DNA from 3 places in the Streptomyces sp. NBC_00667 genome. Region 2 is predicted to be linked to each of the others. Evidence: riboswitches for the same ligand, from Rfam matches in the RefSeq annotation. Region 2 holds a riboswitch; each other region holds the start of a gene.
What was found. Region 2 has a riboswitch for cyclic di-AMP ahead of OHA81_RS13445 (transglycosylase family protein). Riboswitches for the same ligand answer to the same signal wherever they lie in the genome.
Positions count from the first base shown of each region.

Region 1: linked by a shared signal. The riboswitch ahead of OHA81_RS23730 (M23 family metallopeptidase) and the one ahead of OHA81_RS13445 (transglycosylase family protein) in region 2 are both predicted to bind cyclic di-AMP.
Region 3: linked by a shared signal. The riboswitch ahead of OHA81_RS26305 (LysM peptidoglycan-binding domain-containing M23 family metallopeptidase) and the one ahead of OHA81_RS13445 (transglycosylase family protein) in region 2 are both predicted to bind cyclic di-AMP.

Region 1 is NZ_CP109022.1:5,121,252-5,128,306, forward strand. Features, by position in the region: gene OHA81_RS23725 (M16 family metallopeptidase) at 1-1,352, shown strand, start outside; cyclic di-AMP (ydaO/yuaA leader) riboswitch at 1,552-1,710, shown strand; gene OHA81_RS23730 (M23 family metallopeptidase) at 1,723-2,520, shown strand; gene OHA81_RS23735 (GntR family transcriptional regulator) at 2,752-3,426, shown strand; gene OHA81_RS23740 (HPr family phosphocarrier protein) at 3,663-3,944, opposite strand; gene OHA81_RS23745 (bifunctional acetate--CoA ligase family protein/GNAT family N-acetyltransferase) at 4,129-6,939, shown strand; gene OHA81_RS23750 (DUF5998 family protein) at 6,992-7,055, shown strand, end outside.
Region 2 is NZ_CP109022.1:2,887,080-2,894,134, reverse strand. Features, by position in the region: gene OHA81_RS13465 (nucleoside triphosphate pyrophosphohydrolase) at 1-507, shown strand, start outside; gene OHA81_RS13460 (globin domain-containing protein) at 521-1,738, opposite strand; gene OHA81_RS13455 (cytochrome P450 family protein) at 1,871-3,145, shown strand; gene OHA81_RS13450 (LysM peptidoglycan-binding domain-containing protein) at 3,260-4,330, shown strand; cyclic di-AMP (ydaO/yuaA leader) riboswitch at 4,607-4,778, shown strand; gene OHA81_RS13445 (transglycosylase family protein) at 4,782-5,510, shown strand; gene eno (phosphopyruvate hydratase) at 5,773-7,055, shown strand, end outside.
Region 3 is NZ_CP109022.1:5,748,855-5,755,909, reverse strand. Features, by position in the region: gene OHA81_RS26320 (ATP-binding protein) at 1-129, opposite strand, end outside; gene OHA81_RS26315 (MBL fold metallo-hydrolase) at 339-1,538, opposite strand; gene OHA81_RS26310 (SGNH/GDSL hydrolase family protein) at 1,707-2,492, opposite strand; gene OHA81_RS26305 (LysM peptidoglycan-binding domain-containing M23 family metallopeptidase) at 2,658-3,629, opposite strand; cyclic di-AMP (ydaO/yuaA leader) riboswitch at 3,632-3,808, opposite strand; gene OHA81_RS26300 (tyrosine-protein phosphatase) at 4,168-4,974, shown strand; gene OHA81_RS26295 (aspartate aminotransferase family protein) at 5,055-6,458, opposite strand; gene hpnH (adenosyl-hopene transferase HpnH) at 6,455-7,055, opposite strand, start outside.

The sequences.
Region 1 (7,055 bases), 2.2 Mb from region 2:
AGCCGCAGGCCGGCGAGGCCAAGCCCTGGGCCTTCCCGGCCCCCGAGCGCGGTTCGCTGCCCAACGGCCTGACCCTGCTGCGGTGCCACCGCCCGGGCCAGCAGGTGATCGCCGTCGAGATCAACCTCGCCGCCCCGCTGGACGCGGAGCCCGAGGGCCTGGACGGCGTGGCCACCATCATGGCCCGCGCCCTGTCGGAGGGCACCGACAAGCACTCCGCCGAGGAGTTCGCCGCCGAGCTGGAGCGCTGCGGCGCCACGCTCGACGCACACGCCGACCACCCGGGCATCCGGGTCTCCCTGGAGGTCCCGGCCTCCCGCCTGGCCAAGGCCCTCGGCCTGGTCGCCGAGGCGCTGCGCGCCCCCGCCTTCGCGGACGGCGAGGTCGACCGGCTGGTGCGCAACCGGCTCGACGAGATCCCGCACGAGCTGGCCAACCCGCAGCGCCGCGCCGCGAAGGAGCTCTCCAAGGAGCTCTTCCCGGCTGCCCTGCGGATGTCCCGGCCCCGCCAGGGCACCGAGGAGACGGTGGCCCGGATCGACTCCGCGGCCGTACGCGCCTTCTACGAGGCCCACGTGCGCCCCTCCACCGCCACCGCGGTGGTCGTCGGCGACCTGACCGGCATCGACCTCGACGCGGTCCTCGCGGACACCCTGGGCGGCTGGACCGGCGACAGCGCCGCGCCGCTGCCCGTGCCCCCGGTGACCGCCGACGACACCGGCCGCGTGGTCATCGTGGACCGGCCCGGCGCGGTCCAGACGCAGCTGCTCATCGGCCGCATCGGCCCGGACCGGCACGACCGCGTCTGGGCGGCCCAGGTGCTCGGCACGTACTGCCTGGGCGGCACCCTCACCTCCCGCCTGGACAAGGTGCTGCGCGAGGAGAAGGGGTACACCTACGGCGTGCGCGCCTTCGCCCAGGTGCTGCGTTCGACCGCCGACGGCAAGGGCGCCTCGATGCTCGCCATCAGCGGCTCGGTGGACACGCCCAACACCGGCCCGGCGCTGGACGACCTCTGGACGGTGCTGCGCACCCTCGCGGAGGGCGGCCTGACCGACGCCGAACGGGACGTCGCGGTGCAGAACCTGGTGGGGGTGGCCCCGTTGAAGTTCGAGACGGCGGCCTCGGTCGCGGGAACCCTGGCCGACCAGGTCGAGCAGGAGCTCCCGGACGACTACCAGGCGCGGTTGTACGCGCAGCTCGCCGCGACCGGCACGGTGGAGGCGACCTCGGCGGCCGTCGCCGCGTTCCCGGTGGAGCGGCTGGTCACGGTCCTGGTCGGTGACGCGGCGCAGATCGAGGAGTCCGTCCGGGCCCTCGGGATCGGTGAGGTCACCGTCGTCACCAACTGACGGGAGCACGTGCCCGATTGGTGCAGGGGACTCCGGCGGCTTGTCCGCCGGAGTCCCTTTTTGTCTGTTTGGTGGTGTGGTTGATCGAATGTGGTGTGGCGTAGGTAACAAAAAGGCGTGTCTGTTTGGAGATTGACTGATGATCCGCCTAGCGTCGGCCGTGCTGTCCGTCAGTTGTGCCCGCCGCACCCGCGGCACCGGACAGCGATCGCCGAGTCCCCGTCAGGCGCGAGCCTGGGGAGCCGGGGACCCACATGCGTCCCTGGGGTGAATCGGACCACCTCGCAAGAGGGGCCCGTAGGAGACCTTCCTGCTCCGAACCCGTCAGCTAACCCGGTAGGCGAGAGGGAAGGAAAGGATCAAACCCTTCATGGCGTTTGGCAGTCGTGCCGCCGGTAAGCACCGTGGTTCCAGTCGTCTGAGCCGCAAGACCGCCGGTTACGCCGGCATAGCCGCCCTCGCCACCACTGGCGTCGTCGGCACCCTGGCCGGTCCCGCGTTCGCCGCGGACAAGGCCGTGGCCCCCTCGATCGAGGACACCGGCCTCGGCGCCGTGGTCGTCGCCGAGGACCTCCAGAACGAGATCCACACCCAGGCCGAGTCCCAGAACCGTGCCGCCGAGGTCGCCGCCGCCAAGGCGCAGGCCGAAGCCGAGGCCAAGACCCGCGCCGCCGAGGCCAAGCGCCTCGCCGAGGCCAAGGCCAAGGCCGAGCGTGACGCCGCCGAGCGGGCGGCCCGCGAGGAGGAGCGCAAGCGCCTCAACACCTTCGTGGCCCCGGTCGACGGCTCGTACGTCAGCACGCAGTACAAGGCGGGCGGCGGCATGTGGTCCTCCGGCAGCCACACGGGCATCGACTTCCACGCCGCCTCCGGCACCACCGTCCACGCCGTGGGCGCGGGCACCGTCGTCGAGGCCGGCTGGGGTGGCGCCTACGGAAACAACGTGGTCATCAAGCACAACGACGGCACCTACACCCAGTACGGACACATGTCCTCGCTGAGCGTCTCCGTCGGCGAGCAGGTCACCCCCGGTCAGCAGATCGGCCTCTCGGGCTCCACGGGCAACTCCAGCGGCCCGCACCTGCACTTCGAGGCCCGTACCGGTGCCACGTACGGCACGGACATCGACCCGGTGGCGTACCTGCGCTCGCACGGCGTCAGCGTCTGACCGCACCGCACCGCACCGCTTCCGTCCAAGGCCCCGGCTCACCGAGCCGGGGCCTTGCGCGTATCACCGCCTCGCGCGTCCTGCGCCTCCTGCCCCGCTTCTCCGGCTGCCCGGCAAATGTTTCGTATTTCCGGCCGTTCTCGGAAATCGTCGTGTGTTGCAATAGAGTCGCAGTACGGTCGTGGCGGTAACGCCGGTAGCCGGCAGTCGGAATGAGAGCGGAGTCCGGTCTTGCGTATTCCCGCGCACGCGGTATGCACCGCAATTCGTGACGACATCGTCTCCGGGGTCTTCGAACCGGGCGGCAGGCTGACCGAGGAGGTCCTCGCCCGCCGGTACGGAGTCTCGCGCGTCCCCGTCCGCGAGGCGCTGCGCACCCTGGAGGCGGAGGGGTTCGTCACCACCCGCCGGCACGCGGGAGCCTGTGTCGCCGAGCCGACCGAGCAGGAGGCGGCGGACCTGCTGGAGCTGCGGGCGCTGCTGGAACCGCTCGCCGCGGCGAGGGCCGCCCGCAGGCGGACCGAAGGGCACCTCAAGGTGCTGCGCGGGCTGGTCCGGCTGGGCCGCGAACGGGCCAGGAACGGGCGGGGGGAGGACCTGCGCGCCCTGGGCGGCTGGTTCCACGAAACGCTCGCGCAGGCCTCGGCCAGCCCCGGGCTGATCTCCGTGCTGACCCAGACCCGGCACAAGATCGCCTGGATGTACGTGGTGCGGCCCCCGGCCCGGCCGGCCGACTCCTGGGCGGAGCACGGCGCGATCGTGGACGCGGTGGTGCGGGGCGACGCCGAGCGCGCCCGGACGCTGACCGGGCTGCACGTGGAACGTGCGGCCGGATGCTACCGGCTGCGCGATACGCGCGTGAGGACTTCGCAACCTGCCGTAAACACGGGGAGCGGCCGACATTAACAGTGGCCGTATACAAAGGTATCCGGTCATTCTCGGCACCGGCCCCGGCTGCGCGGAATGGGAATTTCCCTGCCCCGGTGGGGTGAATGCGCGAGCGGCCGGTTATTTCCCGTGGCTGAAATGCGGGCCGAAGGACGCGCGGGAATTGCGGCCGGAAAGCAGCGGAGCCGCGGCGCCCGGTGGTCCGGGGGCCGCGGCTCCACCGCGCAGGACGACCCGAAGGGCCGGGGACGGGGTCAGACCGTCTCCGGGAGCTCCTCGAGGCCCTCGGCGACGAGCTTCGCCAGGCGGTCCAGCGCGGCTTCGGCGCCCTCGGCCTCGGACGTGAGGACGATCTCCTCGCCGCCCTGGGCGCCCAGGCCCAGAACCGCCAGCATGGAAGCGGCGTTGACGGGGTCGCCGCCCGCCTTCGCGATGGTCACCGGGACGCCGGAAGCGGTCGTCGCGCGGACGAAGATCGAGGCGGGACGAGCGTGCAGGCCCTCGGCCCAGCCGACGTTGACGCGGCGCTCTGCCATGGTGATGCCCTTCAGGTTCTTTCGGTTGTCTAGACCAGTCTCTCACGACACCCGGAATGCTCGGACCGACCTTCGTCCCGTATCCACCGCCGTTCGACCTCCCCCAGCTTGCACCGGTTCGCCCTGATGTGCCTCATGCGCCGCGCACGCGCCGACAGGGGGATGCGCCCCTTAGGGTGTGCCCATGACCACCGAGTCGGACCTCTCGTACCCGGCCCACTGGGAAGCGGACGTCGTCCTGCGCGACGGCGGCACCGCCCGGATCCGGCCCATCACCACCGATGACGCGGGACGGCTGGTCAGCTTCTACGAACAGGTCTCCGACGAGTCGAAGTACTACCGCTTCTTTGCGCCGTACCCCCGGCTCTCCGACCGCGACGTGCGCCGCTTCACGCACCACGACTACGTGGACCGGGTCGGCCTCGCCGCGACCATCGGCGGAGAGTTCATCGCCACCGTCCGCTACGACCGGATCGGCCCCGACGGCCGGCCCGCGTCCGCCCCCGCAGACGAGGCCGAGGTCGCCTTCCTGGTCCAGGACGCCCACCAGGGCCGCGGGGTGGCCTCCGCGCTCCTCGAACACATCGGCGCGGTGGCCCGCGAGCGCGGCATCCGGAGGTTCGCCGCCGAAGTGCTGCCCGCCAACAGCAAGATGATCAAGGTGTTCACGGACGCCGGCTACCAGCAGAAGCGCAGCTTCGAGGACGGGTCCGTCCACCTCACCCTCGACCTCGAACCCACCGCCGAGTCGCTCGCCGTGCAGCGCGCCCGTGAACAGCGCGCCGAGGCCCGCTCCGTCCAGCGGCTGCTGGCACCCGGCTCCGTGGCGGTGATCGGCGTCAGCCGCTCCGGCGCGGGCGTCGGCGCGGCGGTCTTGCGCAACCTGCGGGACGCCGGCTTCCACGGGCACCTCTACGCGGTCAACGAGGCGACCGACACCGACCTGCTGGACGGCGTACGGGCCTACCGCTCGCTCGCCGGCATCACGGCCCCGGTCGACCTCGCGGTGATCGCCGTCCCGGCGCAGCGGGTGCCGGACGCGGTCGCGGCGTGCGGGGAGCACGGCGTACAGGGACTGGTGGTGCTCTCCGCCGGATACGGGGAGAGCGGGCCGGCGGGACAGGAGCGCCAGCGCGACCTGCTGAGGCAGGTGCGGTCCTACGGGATGCGGCTGATCGGACCGAACGCCTTCGGGGTGATCAACACCGCGCCCGACATCGAGCTCAACGCCTCGCTGGCCCCGGCACCGGCCACCGAGCGGGGCCGGATCGGCCTGTTCACCCAGTCCGGCGCGATCGGCATCGCCCTGCTGTCGGGGCTGCTGCGGCGGGGCGCGGGGCTGTCCTCGTTCGTCTCGGCGGGCAACCGCGCGGACGTCTCGGGCAACGACATCCTCCAGTACTGGTACGACGACGAAGCCACCGATGTGGCGCTGATGTACCTCGAAACCCTGGGCAACCCGCGCAAGTTCACCCGTCTCGCCCGGCGGACGGCCGCCGTCAAGCCGGTGGTCGTGGCCCGCGGCGGCCGCCACACCCCGGCCGGGCACGTCGTACCCGGGACCCGGCTGCCCGAGGCGACGGTCTCGGCGCTGCTGCGGCAGGCGGGCGTCATCCGGGTCGACACGGTCACCGAACTGGTCGACGTCGGCCTGCTGCTGGCCGGACAGCCGCTGCCGGCCGGGCCGAGGGTGGCGATCCTCGGAAACTCCGAGTCGCTGGGGGTGCTCACGTACGACGCCTGCCTGACGGAAGGGCTGCGGCCGCTGGCGCCGCTGGACCTGACGACGGCCGCCTCGCCTGAGGACTTCCGGGCGGCCCTGGCCGTGGCGCTGGCCTCGCCGGACAACGACGCGGTGGTGGTGACGGCGATCCCGTGGGTGCGGGAGCAGGAGCTGGCCGGCGATCTGGCGGGTGCGCTGCGGGAGGCGGTGGCGGCGGCTCCGGGCAAGCCGGTGGCGGTGGTCCACGTGGAACTGGGCGCACTGGCCGACGCCCTGTCCCCGGGCCGCGCCCACCCGGCGGCCCCCTCGCCCCCGACGCCGGCCGGGCCGGAACCCGCGCCGCAGGCTGCGGCGTCGTCGTCGCCGGGCGTGCCGGCGCTCGCCGCGGCGCGCGCGGGCATCCCCGCGTATCCCGCCGCCGAGCGGGCCGTCAGGGCCATCGCCGAGGCCGTACGCTACGGGCAGTGGCGGCAGGCCAACGCGGACGCCGGCCAGGTCCCCGAGTTCGAGGACATCGACGAGGCCGGAGCCGCCGCCCAGCTCGCCGCCCTCCTCGCGGGCGTCTCCCACGACGCCGTCCTCACCCTCTCCGAGGCCGACGCCCGCACCCTCCTCGCCCGCTACGGGATCCGCCTCCACGCCACCCTCCCCGCGCCGAGCGCCGACGCCGCCGCCCGGGCCGCCCGGGTGCTGGGCTACCCCGTCGCCCTCAAGACCACCGCCCCGCACCTGCGCCACCGCGCGGACCTCGGCGGCGTGCGCCTCGACCTCACCACCGAGGCCGAACTGCGCCGCAGCTACGAGGAACTCACCGAACTGCTCGGCAAGCCCCAGGAACTGCTCCCGGTCGTCCAGGCGATGGTGCCCCGCGGCGTCGACACCGTCGTGCGCTGCGTCATCGACCCCGCCGCCGGAGCCGTCCTCTCCTTCGGGCTCGCCGGCGTCGCCTCCGAACTGCTCGGCGACACCTCCCACCGGCTCGTCCCGGCCACCGACCGTGACGTCGCCGGCCTGATCCGCTCCCTGCGCGCCGCGCCCCTCCTCTTCGGCTGGCGCGGAAGCGACCCCGTCGACACCCCGGCCCTCGAAGAGCTCCTGCTGCGGGTGTCCCGGCTGGTCGACGACCACCCGGAGGTGGCCGGCGTGTCCCTGGAGCCGGTCGTGGTGGCCACCGAGGGGCTCTCGGTGCTGAGCGCCACCGTCCGCGTGGCCCGTCCCCCCGCCCGCACCGACCTGGGACCGCGCACGCTGCCCAGCTACCCCGGCTACTAGGACGGGTCCCGGCGCGGTCCAGGTCCCCCGGACGGGCCTTAGGATGGACCTCATGGCGAAATCCGGTACGACGACCCAGGGGCTGCGCGCGGCGATCGAGCGCAGCGGCTACTACC
Region 2 (7,055 bases):
TACGAGCTGGTCGAGGCGATCGAGGCGGGCGACCGCGAGGAGCTGCGGGAGGAACTGGGCGACGTCCTGCTCCAGGTCTTCTTCCACGCGCGGATCGCGCAGGAGGACCCGGACGAGCCGTTCTCCATCGACGACGTGGCCGGGAACCTGGTCGAGAAGCTGATCCGGCGCCACCCGCACGTCTTCGGCGACGAGGCCGCCGAGACCCCCGAGGACGTCAGCGCGCACTGGCAGCGCACCAAGGCGGTGGAGAAGCAGCGGGAGTCGGTCACCGACGGAGTTCCCCTGGGCCAGCCCGGTCTCGCGCTCGCCGCCAAGCTGGCGGGCCGCGCCAGGGCTGCCGCCCTGGCGGTGGAGCTGCCCCGGGGCGAAGGCGTCGGCTACGAACTGCTGGAACTGGCGGCGCGCGCCGAGGCGGAGGGCATCGACCCCGAGACGGCGCTGCGCGCGGCGGCCCGCGCCTACCGGGCGGCGATCCGCGCGGCGGAGGGCGTCGCCGCGGAGTAGCGCCGCAGTGCGGTCAGGGCCGGCGGGGCGCGCGGGCCGCGGGGTTGTGCCAGTGCGGTGACGGCCGGCTCAGGAACCATTCGCCGAAGCCGAGGGGACGCCCGTCCGGGCCGTGGCCGCCACCGGCACCCGGGACGGGCACGGTGTCGTGGAAGACGTGCATGGGGTGTGCGCCGAGTCCCTCCAGGAGGCGGGCGGTCTCCTGGATGAACTGTGCCGGCCCGCTGAGGTAGACGTCCTGCTCCCACCACGGCCCGCAGTGCCCGAGCGCGGCCGCCAGCCGGGCGGTGGCCCCGTTGCGGTGCTGCCCGGGCGCCGGGGTGACGCAGGTGACGGTGAGCCACCCGAAGGCGGCGGCGTACGCGTCGATGAACGCTTGGTCGTAGAGGTGGGCGGCGTCCCGCGCGAGGACGAAGAGCCGTACGCCCTGATCGGGCGGATGCTGCGCGAGCTCCTCCAGCAGGGCCCGGACCGGGGCCCAGCCGGTGCCGGCGGCGATGAACGTGACGGGGCGGCCCTCGCGGCGCAGGGTCAGCCCGCCGCCGGGCGCGCCCAGCCGCAGCACCTCGCCCGGGTCGGTGCCGCCGACCAGGACGGTGCTGAGCCGGCCGCCCTCGATCCGGCTGACGTGCAGGTCCACCGTCCCGTCGGGGCGGGGCGCGTTGCCCAGGGAGTACGTGCGCCAGGCGGCCGGGGCCCGGTCGCTGCTCACGCTCACGTACTGGCCGGGCCGGTAACCGAGCGGGGCGTGCGGGCGCAGGGTAAGGACGGCGAGGTCGCGCCCGTACCGCAGGCGGCGCACGACCTCCGCGTCCCACCAGGGCGGGTCCTCGCTCTGCTCGGCCGCGGCGGTCATCACCCCGGCGATCACCCGGTACGCCTCGGCCCAGGCCCGCGCCACGGCCGGGGTCCACGCCTCGCCGGCGGCCTCCGCGAGCGCGGCCAGCAGGCTGGTGCCGACGGCCGCGTACTGCTCGGGACCGGCCATGAACTTGCGGTGGTCACGGCCGAGGTCGCGGAGATAGGGGAGGAGCGACTCGCTGTCCAGATGGGCGATGACATGCGTGAGGGCGGCGAACAGCCGGTCCCGCTGCCGCTCCATCTCCTCGGCGGAGGCGGGAAAGAGCCCGCGGAGCTCGGGGTGGTGCCAAAAGAGGTGGGAGTAGAAGAACCGGGTCGCGTGCTCGGCGCGTCTCTCCACCACCGCGAAGCTGCTCTTCAAGATCCTCACGTCCACAGGACCGAAGTAGGAACGGCGGAGGCGGGCCGGGTCAAGGGACGGCGTATATACGGCCAGCCCCGACGAACCGGCCATGAACCGGGCATAGCGGATGCGGGCCGGCGGCCGGGATACGGTCGACGGGTGCACGAGCCGACTCCCGCAGCCCCCGAAGACCCCGCCTCCCCCCAGGGCCCCACCCTGTTCGACTGGGAGTTCGCCACCGACCCGTATCCGGCGTACGCCTGGCTGCGCGAGCACGCGCCCGTGCACCGGACCAAGCTGCCCAGCGGGGTCGAGGCCTGGCTGGTGACGCGCTACGCGGATGCCCGTCAGGCCCTCGCCGACCAGCGGCTCAGCAAGAACCCGGCGCACCACGCGGAGCCGGCGCACGCCAAGGGCAAGACCGGGATCCCGGGTGAGCGCAAGGCGGAGCTGATGACGCACCTGCTGAACATCGACCCGCCGGACCACACCCGGCTGCGGCGGCTGGTGTCGAAGGCCTTCACCCCGCGCAGGGTCGCCGAGTTCACCCCGCGGGTACAGGAGCTGACCGACCACCTCATCGAGCAGTTCGAGAGCAGGGGTGAGGCGGACCTCATCCACGAGTTCGCCTTCCCGCTCCCCATCTACGCCATCTGCGAGATGCTCGGCGTCCCGCGCGAGGACCAGGACGACTTCCGGGACTGGGCCGGGATGATGATCCGGCACGGCGGCGGGCCGCGCGGCGGTGTGGCCCGCTCGGTCAAGCAGATGCGGACGTACCTCGGCGAACTCATCCACCGCAAAAGGGATGATCTGGGCGACGACCTCATCTCGGACCTGATCCGCGCCAGCGATCACGGTGACCACCTGACGGAGGCGGAGGCCACGGCGATGGCTTTCATCCTGTTGTTCGCCGGTTTCGAGACGACTGTGAATTTGATCGGCAATGGGCTGCATGCCCTTTTCATGAACCCCGGTCAGCGCGAGCGCCTGCAGACCTCGCTCGCCGCCGGCGAGAGCGCCCTGCTGGCCACGGGTGTCGAGGAACTCCTGCGCTACGACGGCCCGGTGGAGCTGGCGACCTGGCGCTTCGCCACCGAGCCGTTCCTCCTCGGCGGTCGGCACATCGCCGCCGGCGACCCGGTCCTGGTGGTCCTCGCGGCCGCCGACCGCGACCCCGAGCGGTTCGCGGATCCGGACACCCTGGACCTGTCCCGCAGTGACAATCAGCACCTCGGGTACGGCCACGGGATCCACTACTGCCTCGGCGCCCCGCTCGCCCGGCTCGAAGGGCAGACCGCCCTCGCGAGTTTGCTGATGCGTCTGCCAGATCTGGAACTGGCTGTTCCGCCTGCGGACCTGCGCTGGCGCGGTGGACTGATCATGCGTGGCCTGCGCACCCTTCCGGTCCGCTTCACACCCCGAAACAAGTGAGGGCGCCACCGGGCGCCGCCTGACCCGAAGTCAGTTACCGGCCGAACTTGTGACATGCGTTCGAAGGCGGCTAGGTTCTGCCGTTACCCCGCCGTTATGCGAAAGGTGCACTACATGCGTTCCGGGAACGGCCGCCACAGACGCCCCCGCCAGGTACCCGCCCTGGTCGTAACCGCCGGAGTCACGGGCTCCGCGCTGGCACTGCCGCTGCTCGCGGCCACCAACGCCTCGGCAGCGGACACCTCCACGTGGGACAGCGTCGCCGAGTGTGAGAGCGGCGGTACCTGGAGCGCCAACTCCGGCAGCGGGGCCTACGGCGGGCTCCAGTTCACCCAGGAGCAGTGGAACAACGCCGGCGGGCTCGAATTCGCGAAGCGCCCCGACCTCGCCAGCCGGTCCCAGCAGATAGCCGTCGGCGAGCGGGTGCTCGCCTCGCAGGGCCCCCAGGCGTGGCCGCTGTGCGCGGCGTCGTCCGGTCTCGTCAAGGACGGCCCCGCCGCCGACGTGGACCCGGGCGCCCTCGGCTCCCCGCGGCAGGTCGCCCCCAGCCCCTCGCGTCCCGAGGCCGCGGTGCCGGGCACCGGCTCGGCCGACCCCGCCACCGACTTCGGTGCGCCCACCCCGGCCGCCCCTGCCCCGGCAGCTCCGGGCCCGTCCGCCACGGCGCCGTTCACGCTGCCCATCGCGCCGCTCGCGCCCAACAGCGGACTGCCCGTCATGCCCGACCCGGACCCCGCGACGCCGACGCCGACGCTGCCGGGCGACCCGAACGCCACCGCGCCGGTGACGCCCGCTCTCCCGGGCACCCCGGCCACGCCGGGCACTCCGTCCACCCCGGCCACCCCGGGGGCCCCCGCCACGCCGTCCCCGTCCGCGACGCCCTCCACGCCCGCCGCCCCGGCGGCCGGGACCCCGTCCGCCACGCCGAACGCGCCCGCGGCCGACTCCGTGACGACGGGCGGCGGCAAGCACCGCGGCCCGGCCGCGGTCGAGACGCCCGCAGCGCCTGACGCCGCGTCGGAGCCCACGTACACGGTGAAGGCGGGCGACAGCCTGGCCGCCATCGCGGACGCCCAGGGGCTCAAGGGGGGCTGGAACGCGCTCTACGAGGCCAACGAGCAGGTCATCGGCAACGACGCCGACCTCATCAAGCCCGGTCAGAATCTGGATCTAACCAAGAAATAACGGGCACTTCGGGCGGCCGTAAAGACCTGAATGCCCGTTATCCGCAAGTGAGACATGCGTCTCTTCCGGTCAACTGGCGTGTCTCGTACCGAAGCTCCCGCAAACCCCGCCCTCACCTGCGAAAACGCCCCTAAGCGGAACGCAAGCAGGTCGATTTCTCCCCGATGTCCCTCGTTGAACATCGGGGAGAGACCTGTCTACCTTCTGAATCGCTCGCCACCGCGAGCCTCTTCGACCGCATCGCCGAATCCTGCCGGCGGACGGAGAGAACAGTCGTCGCGTAAAGCGCCGAAGGCAGGAGCGGGGGAACCAAGGTAGGCGCCGGGAACGGCCGTTGAGAGACGGTCATGGAACCGGCTAGGGGTTAAGCCGCGCGCTGGTCGCGCGGCCGGGCAACTCACTCGCCCGAACCCGACAGCTCACCTCGCAGGCGTCGGTGAGGAGAAACTCCATGCTGCTTTCCGGCAAGGGCAAGCACCGCCGCGCCACGGCCATTGAGCGGACCACCCGCATCGTCACGCTCGCCGGCGTCGCCGGTGTCGCCGTCGCCGCGCCGCTCATGGCAGCCGGCTCCGCGAGCGCCGCGACCGCCTCCGAGTGGGACCGCGTCGCGGCCTGCGAGTCCGGCGGCAACTGGGCCATCAACACCGGCAACGGTTACTACGGCGGCCTGCAGTTCTCGTCCTCCACCTGGGCCGCCTACGGCGGCAAGGCGTACGCCGCGCAGGCCAACCAGGCCTCGAAGTCCCAGCAGATAGCCATCGCCGAGAAGGTCCTCAAGGGCCAGGGCAAGGGCGCGTGGCCGTCCTGCGGCGTGGGCCTGTCGAACTCCTCGTACAGCGGCGGCGGCGCGGCCGAGGCCCCCAAGCCGAAGCCGAAGACCGAGACCAAGGCCGCCCCGGCGCCGAAGAAGGAGACCAAGCGGCCCGAGGCCCCGGTCACCCGCTCCGAGCGCTCCGAGGCCGCCCCGGCTCCGAAGGCCGCCCCGAAGGCCGCCCCGAAGACCGAGGCCCCGAAGACGGGCAACGGCTCGTACGAGGTCAAGGAGGGCGACACCCTGGGCACCATCGCCGAGGTGAACGGCGTCAAGGGTGGCTGGGAGAAGCTGTTCGAGCTGAACAAGGACATCGTGTCCGACGCCGACCTGATCTTCCCGGGCCAGAAGCTGAAGCTCAGCTGAACCATCGGGTAACACCGAATCCGACCACCGCCCGGCGCGTACCCCCCACGCGCCGGGCGGTGGCGCGTGCGCGTACGGGTGCGCCCGGAACCGGGGCCGAAGGGTGGTCCCTTTGTCCCGGAAAACGGGTGTCCGGCCGGTTTTTCGTCCCAGGGGCCGGGCGGTCGGCCGGTCCAGTGCCCGGAGCCGGTTAGGCTCTAGTCGGCAGGGCCGTCCCACGGTCCCCCGCCACCGCACACCCAGCGTCACATCCCAGAAGGAGATGCTCGTGCCGTCCATCGACGTCGTCGTAGCCCGGGAAATCCTGGACTCCCGAGGCAACCCCACGGTCGAGGTCGAGGTGGGCCTCGACGATGGCAGCACCGGCCGTGCTGCAGTCCCGTCCGGCGCCTCCACCGGTGCATTCGAGGCCATCGAGCTCCGTGACGGTGACCCCAACCGTTACATGGGCAAGGGTGTCGAGAAGGCCGTCCTCGCCGTCATCGAGCAGATCGGCCCGGAGCTCGTCGGCTACGACGCCACCGAGCAGCGGCTGATCGACCAGGCCATGTTCGACCTGGACGCCACCGACAACAAGGGCTCCCTCGGCGCCAACGCCATCCTCGGCGTCTCCCTCGCCGTCGCGCACGCCGCGTCCGAGGCCTCGGACCTGCCGCTCTTCCGCTACCTCGGCGGCCCGAACGCGCACCTGCTGCCCGTCCCGATGATGAACATCCTCAACGGTGGGTCGCACGCCGACTCCAACGTCGACATCCAGGAGTTCATGATCGCCCCGATCGGCGCGGAGTCCTTCTCCGAGGCGCTGCGCTGGGGCGCGGAGGTCTACCACACCCTCAAGAAGGTCCTGCACACCAAGGGCCTCTCCACCGGCCTCGGCGACGAGGGCGGCTTCGCCCCGAACCTGGAGTCCAACCGCGCCGCGCTCGACCTCATCGTCGAGGCCATCAAGCAGGCCGGCTACACCCCGGGCAAGGACATCGCGCTCGCGCTCGACGTCGCCGCGTCCGAGTTCTACAAGGACGGCAAGTACGAGTTCGAGGGCCAGTCCCGCTCGGCCGCCGAGATGACCGAGTACTACGCCGAGCTCGTCGAGGCGTACCCGCTCGTCTCCATCGAGGACCCGCTGTTCGAGGACGACTGGGCCGGCTGGAAGACCGTCACCGACCGCCTGGGCTCCAAGGTCCAGATCGTCGGCGACGACCTCTTCGTCACCAACCCGGAGCGTCTGGCCCGCGGCATCGAGGAGGGCTCCGCGAACGCCCTGCTCGTCAAGGTCAACCAGATCGGTTCGCTGACCGAGACGCTGGACGCGGTCGAGATGGCGCAGCGCAACGGCTTCAAGTGCATGATGTCGCACCGCTCCGGCGAGACCGAGGACGTCACCATCGCCGACCTCGCCGTCGCCGTGAACTGCGGCCAGATCAAGACCGGCGCCCCGGCCCGCTCGGACCGCGTCGCCAAGTACAACCAGCTGCTGCGCATCGAGGAGATCCTCGACGACGCCGCCGTGTACGCGGGCCGCTCGGCGTTCCCGCGGTTCCGCTC
Region 3 (7,055 bases), 2.9 Mb from region 2:
GGCGCCGCTGAGCCCGGCGGCGAGCGTGGGCAGGACGGCGGCCCGGACCAACTGGGGGCGTAACTGCCGGCCGGGGCCGGTGGCGGCGAGTCTCGACGGAGCGTGGCGGGCGGCGCGGTATCCGGACATCGGGGTCCTCGGTACGTGGGGCTTCCGGGCCCCCGGCACTGCCAAGGCCCGGTGTTGATCACCGGATACCCACGCTAGACCGCACGGTCCCACCCCGGGCCGCCAGTTGGGCAACTTCACCGGGGTCTTACCGCCTGGGAAGGAGCGCTCGTACGGCCGCCCGAATCCGCCGTCGGCGCCGTGCGGTCACCGGCGGCGGCGCGTGGCCGTTACGAGCCCACCGACTCCGGCTCCTCGTGCGGCAGCGCGGGCTTCGACCTGGCGGCGGCCGGACGGGCGGCGGGTGCCGTCACCGGGGCGGCGTTCGCGACGAAGGGGCGCCACCACGGCTCGGCAGGCGCGTCGGCGGCTCCCGGCTCGAAGGGCTGGCCGGGTACCGGCAGGGCGATCGCCGCACCGGCCGCCTCCGCCGCGGCGAAGGTGCCCTCGCCGGGCTCGTCCCACGGGTGCGGGGCCAGGTTGAAGGTGCCCCAGTGGATCGGCAGCATCGTGCCGTGCGGGGTGCCGCCCTGGAGGTCGAGGTGGGCGCGCATGCCCTCCTCGGGGGTCATGTGGATGTCGGGCCAGTACTCGGAGTACGCCCCGATCTGGATCATGGTGGCGTCGAACGGCCCGTGCGCGGCGCCGATCTCCTGGAAGCCGGGGAAGTAGCCCGTGTCACCGCTGTGGTAGATCCGGTGCGCGTCGCCCTGGACGACCCAGGACGCCCACAGGGTGAACTGCTGGTTGCGCAGGCCGCGTCCGCAGAAGTGCCGGGCGGGGGTGGCGGTGAGGGAGAGCCCGGCGACCTTGGTGCTCTCGTTCCAGTCCAGCTCGCGCAGCCGTTCCGCGGGGACGCCCCAGCGCTCCAAGTGGGCGCCGACGCCGAGCGGGACGGCGAAGACCGTGTCCGTACCGGCGAGCGCCTTGATCGTCGGGAGGTCGAGGTGGTCGTAGTGGTCGTGCGAGATCACCACGACGTCGACCTCCCCGAGCGAGGCCAGCGGTACCGGCACCGGGTGCAGCCGCTTGGGCCCGGCGAAGGGGAAGGGGGAACACCGCTCGCCCCAGACCGGGTCGAACAGCACGCGGCGGCCGTCGATCTCGGCGAGGACGCTGGAGTGCCCCATCCAGGTCAGCCGCAGTCTGCTCGCCGGCGGCTTGGCGAGCTCGGCCAGGGTCGTCGGGTACACCGGGACGGGTGCACCCGGGCTGCGCCGCAGGCGCTGCTCCTTGTGGAAGTAGATCTTGGCGAACTCCGCCATGGAACCGGAAGGCCTGGTCCGGGCCCCCACCGGGTTCTGGAAGACTCCATCGGCGAAGTTCGGCGAGCGCAGGATCCGCTCCAGCCGGGCACCGGACGGGTCCGCGCCGAAGGCTTCGGGCCGCAGGGCGCGCAGCCGGGGACGCAGGGGACGGGAGTCGGACAAGGCGCCTCCTGGGAGGATGGGGGCTGGACGGTCGTAGATGTCTACGACCATCCCAACGCACACCGGCCCCCGGGGATTCCGCTTGCGTCCCCCGGCGTGTCGCGCCCGACCCCCGCCGACCCCGCCGACCACGCCCTGCGACGCGGCAGGTCCGCCCCGCCCCGCCCCCTACAACGGCAGCAGGTCCGGCCGCTTCGCCGCGACGTGGTCCCCGGAGGACTCGCCGCGCAGCCGCCGCCCGATCCAGGGAACCAGGTGCTCGCGCGCCCACTGGATGTTGTCCCGCGTCACGTCCACCGAACCGCGCGGCCGCTCCGGCGGCCACGGCTGGTCGGGGTCGGCGGGTACGTCGAGGCCGAGCACCTGGGCGGCGCGCAGCGCGACCCGGGTGTGTCCTTCGGGTGACAGGTGCAGCCGGTCGGTGTCCCAGGCCCGCCGGTCCTGTACGGACTTGAGCGACCAGAGGTCGAGTACCGGGCAGTCGTACCGGTCGGCGATGGCGCGCACATGTGCGCTGTACGTCGCCACCTTGCCGCGCAGGTGCTTGAGGACCGGCACCCCCCGGGTGTCGAACCCGGTCGTGATCATGACCTGGCCGACGGAGCCGGTGAGGTCGGCCACGGCCGCCTCGAAGCGCTCGGCCACGTCGTCCGGGTCGGTCCCCGGACGGATGATGTCGTTGCCCCCCGCGCAGAAGGTGACCAGGTCGGGCGCGAGGGCCTTGGCCCTCGGCACCTGGTCGGCCACGATCTGGTCGAGCACCTTCCCCCGGACGGCCAGGTTCGCGTACCGGAAATCGTGTTCTTCCCGCTGATCGGCCAGGAGCACGGCGAGCCGGTCCGCCCAGCCGAGATACGAATCCCCGGGTCCCGGGTCCCCTACTCCCTCGGTGAAGCTGTCCCCGATCGCCGCGTACGAACCGATGGTCTTGAGTGTCGTCTTCGTCGCTGCCACAGCACCACATCCTTCACCCCCGCGGGCGACCTACGCCAACGTAATGAGGGTTTGACGGACCGTGATCTACGCCACGATGCACATGAGGAATAAGAAACGCGTGAGGCCGGGACCTCTTTCGGGGTTCCGGCCTCACGCGTCCGGGCGTCCCCGTCCCGCGGTGCGTCAGATGCTGACGCCCTTCGAGCGCAGGTAGGCGAGCGGGTCGATGTCCGAGCCGTAGGACGGACCGGTGCGGATCTCGAAGTGGAGGTGCGGGCCGGTCACGTTGCCGGTGGCGCCGGAGAGCCCGATCTGCTGTCCGGCGGTGACGCTCTGGCCGACCGAGACGGACAGCTGGGAGAGGTGGCCGTACTGGGAGTACTTGCCGTCGGCGTGCCGGATCACGACCTCGTTCCCGTACGCACCGCCCCAGCCCGCCGTGACCACGGTGCCGGCGCCGACCGCCTTGACGCTGGTGCCGGTGCTCGCGATGAAGTCGACACCGGTGTGGTAACCGGAGGACCACATGCTGCCCGCCTGCTTGTACGGGGTGGAGGTCCCGCCGCTGACCGGGGCGACGAATCCGGACGCCGTCACGGCGCCGGTGGAGGAGCCGGAGTCCTGCGTGGACGGGGCGTCGGGCTGCTCGGCCGCGGAACCGCTGCCGGAGCCGGCCTCGGAGGACGCATGGGCCCCGGCGGAGGACCGCTCGGAGGTGTCCGGAGCCGGGGCAGTGCCCGCGACACGGGAAGCCGGCTTGGCGGGGGTGCGGTCACCGTGCCCGCCGAGCGTCAGCCGCAGCCCCGGGTGGATGAGGGAGGGATCCGCGCCGACGGCCTCGCGGTTGTCGGCGTACAGCCGCTGCCAGCCGCCGGACACGTGGCGCTCGGCGGCGATCTTCGACAGGTAGTCGCCGGGGACGACGGTGTAGACGCCGGGGGCGGCGGCCGGAGCGGCGGCGGGCGCGGCCTGCACGGACACCGGGAGCTGCGGGGCCTGGACGGGCAGCGCGGTGTGGGCGGCTGCGGGGACGGCGTGGGCGCCGGCGGCACCCATCAGCGGCAGCGCGAGCGCTGCGCCGCCGGTACCGGCTGCGGCCAGTCCGCGGGGGATGGCACGGGACTTCGGTCGGCGGTGCTTGCCTTTTGCGGGCATGACGAATTCCTCTCCGTCGCCTGCGAGGTGAGCTGTCGGGTTCGGACTGGAGATGTCCGGTCGTACGCACAGCGGCGACGTACGACTTCACCCCGAGCCGTTCCGGCGGGAAGATCCGGAACAGCGGCTTACCTGGTTCCCCCGCTCCTGCCGCGCGCGTGAATAGTCGGGTGCGGTTCCCGGGCGGCGGCAGGATTCGGCGGTCCACCCGGATCGATCGCGAAGGTAATCCAGCGGGGCAGTGCACAACAAGCCATGAATTCCCTGACGGAATAGCAGATATGAGGAGCCGGCTGAATTCCCGTCACCCTGCGTCCATTCCGCTCCCCCAACGGCCGCGGCGACAAGGGAATTCGCGTTCCGCGATCAGGCACGCTCGGTCACCGTATGATCTGGCTCACGGCGTCCGGCGCGATCTCGCCCCCGGATATGGCAAGTTGGCCCCAACCCGCCCAATTCGGACAGCGCGACACGACCCGGCAGCCCACGGCCACCACCCCGGCCGCGACGGCCCACGACGATGCGGAGGATCCGTTCCGTGACCCAGCAGATAGCCGCCAACCCGCCCACGGGGCCCGAACTGTCCGGAGTGCGCAATTTCCGCGATGTGGGTGGCCTGCCGACCACCGACGGACGGAGGGTCAGGTCGGGACTTCTCTTCCGAAGCGGACATCTGGCACATGCCACCGAAAACGATGTGGAATTCCTGACCTCACTCGGTCTGCACACCGTTTTCGACTTCCGCAACGGTGCCGATCACGCGCTGGAAGGGCCGGACGTCGATCTGCCCGGCGTGCGGAACGTGAACATTCCCCTGACGGACCCGGCGGACGGCCGGGAGTTCTGGAAAATGGTCCGCGACGGCGATCTGGGGCAGCTCCGGGGTCTCCTGGGCGAGGGAAGGGCCGCCGCCCGGATGCAGAACTCGTACCGGACGATCATCAGGGACCGGACGGCCGAGCACAGCCGGGTCGTCCACGCGCTCGCCGAGGACAGCGTCCCGGCCCTGATGCACTGCGCGGCCGGCAAGGACCGGGCCGGTCTGTCGATAGCCGTCACCCTGCTCGCCCTCGGGGTCGAGCGCGAGGCGATCGTGGCGGACTACCTGGAGTCGAACGCCCCGCACAACCGCTATCGGGTGCGCCGCACCGACGACTCCCCCGACGCCCGCTCCCCCGAGGTGATGGAGCTGCTGGCCCCGCTCTTCGACGCCCGCGCCGAGTTCCTGACCACGGCGTTCGAGACGATCGACGCGACGTGGGGCGGGGTGGGGCCCTACCTGGCCGAGGGGCTCGGGCTCACGCCCGCGACCCTCGGCCGGCTGAGGGACCGGCTCCTCGACTGACCGGCGGCTCGACCCACCGGCTGCTCGGGCGGCCGGCCGCTCCCCTGGCCTGGACCGGCCAAGACGACCGGGGCAGGCCGTCAGCGGTTGCCGACGGCCTGCTTCACCAGCGTCCTGCCGAAGTCCCACATCAGGGCGCCCCCGCCGTGCGCCTCGTCCATGACCTCGCGGAAGGCGGTGACGAACCGGTCCACATCCGCCTCGTCCACGATCAGCGGCGGGATCAGCTTGATGACCTCCAGGTGGTCTCCGGAGACCTGCGTGAGGATCCGGTGCTTCTGGAGCAGCGGGACCACGACCATCTGCGCGAAGAGCCCCTTGCGGGCCGCCTGGAGCATCGTCCAACGGCTGCGCAGACCCAGGGAGGACGGCCGGCCGAACTCGATGCCGATCATCAGTCCGCGCCCGCGCACCTCGTGGAGCAGCTCGTACTCGTCCACCAGCGCCGCGAGCCGTCCGCGCAGCAGGTCGCCCGTCGCGCGGGCGTTGGCCACGATCCCCTCGTCCTCCATGACGGTGAGCACCGCCAGCCCGGCCGCCATCGCCTGCGCGTTGGAGCCGAAGCTGGCGGAGTGCACCAGCACCCGGTCCATGGAGGAGTAGACCTTCTTGAAGATCCAGTCCCTGCCGAGGGTCGCCCCGACCGGGACGTAGCCCCCGGAAAGGGCCTTGGCCACGCACACCAGGTCCGGTTCCAGGCCCGGCTCGTGCTGGTACGCGTAGAACTCCCCGGTTCGCCCGAGGCCGGTCTGCACCTCGTCGGCGATCAGCAGCGCCTTGTGGCGGCGCAGCAGGTCCTGTGCGGCGAGCAGGAACCCGGGCGGGGGCGCGAGGACCCCCTTGCCCTGGATGGGCTCCACGACGAAGGCGGCCACGTCGCCCGCTTTCAGCTCCCGCTCCAGCGCGGCCAGGTCGCCGAGCGGGATCCGGGTGTCGGGCAGCAGCGGGGCGAAGCCGTCGCGGAAGCCACCCTCGCCGTTGATCGAGAGGGAGCCGGCGGTCAGGCCGTGGAAAGCGTGGTCGCAGTAGAGGACCCTGGGGCGTCCGGTGGCGTACCGGGCGAACTTGAGGGCGGTCTCCACCGCTTCGGTGCCGCTGTTGCCGAAGAAGACCCGGTCCAGGTGGGGGCTGTAGGAAAGGAGCTTTTCGGCCAGCAGCCCGGGCAGGGGCTGGCAGTCGAAGCGGGTGAGGTCGGCGAGCTGGGCGTCCAGGACGTCGTGCAGCGCCCGGCGGACGACCGGGTGGTGGCGGCCGAGGCCCATCACGCCGAACCCGGCGAGCATGTCGAGGTAGTCGTTGCCCTCGGCGTCCCAGAAGTGGGCGCCTTCGGCCCGCACGTAGACCTTGTCGAAGCCGATGGTGTGCAGCATCCGGGGCAGCTGGTGGTTGAGGTGCCGGGCGTGCAGTTCGTACCGCTCGGCGCCGCGTTCGGCCAGCAGGGCGCCGAGGTCGAAGCCCTTGCCCCCTCCCGTGGCGGGCGTCATGCCGAGGTGTCCCGGTTGCCGCCGAGCGTCTCCCTGGCCGCGCGCAGGGACTCCTTGAGGGAGCCCATCGTGGCGAGGACGGCGGTCGGCTCGTAGCCGCAGTGCGCCATGCAGTTCGCGCAGCGGGGGTCCTTCCCGCGGCCGTACTTGCTCCAGTCGGTGTCGTCGACCAGTTCCCGGTACGTGGGGACGTACCCGTCGCTCATCAGGTAGCAGGGCCGCTGCCAGCCGAAGAGGGAGTAATTCGGAATGGCCCAGGCGGTGCAGGGAAAATCGGCCTTGCCCTCCAGGAAGTCGAGGAAGAGCGGGGAGTGGTTGAGCCGCCAGCGCCGCCGGTTGCCGCCGGCGAACGCCTTCTTGAACAGTTCCCTGGTCTGATCGACGCCGAGGAAATGTTCCTGGTCGGGGGCCTTTTCGTAGGCGTAGGCGGGCGAGATCATCATTTCGTCGACCTTGAGGTCGTCGTTGAGGTAGTTCAGCACCTCGATGACCGTCTGCGGTGTGTCGGTGTTGAAGAAGGTGGAGTTCGTGGTGACGCGGAAACCGAGCCTCTTGGCTTCCTTGATGGCCGCCACGGCCTCGTCGAAGACGCCTTCC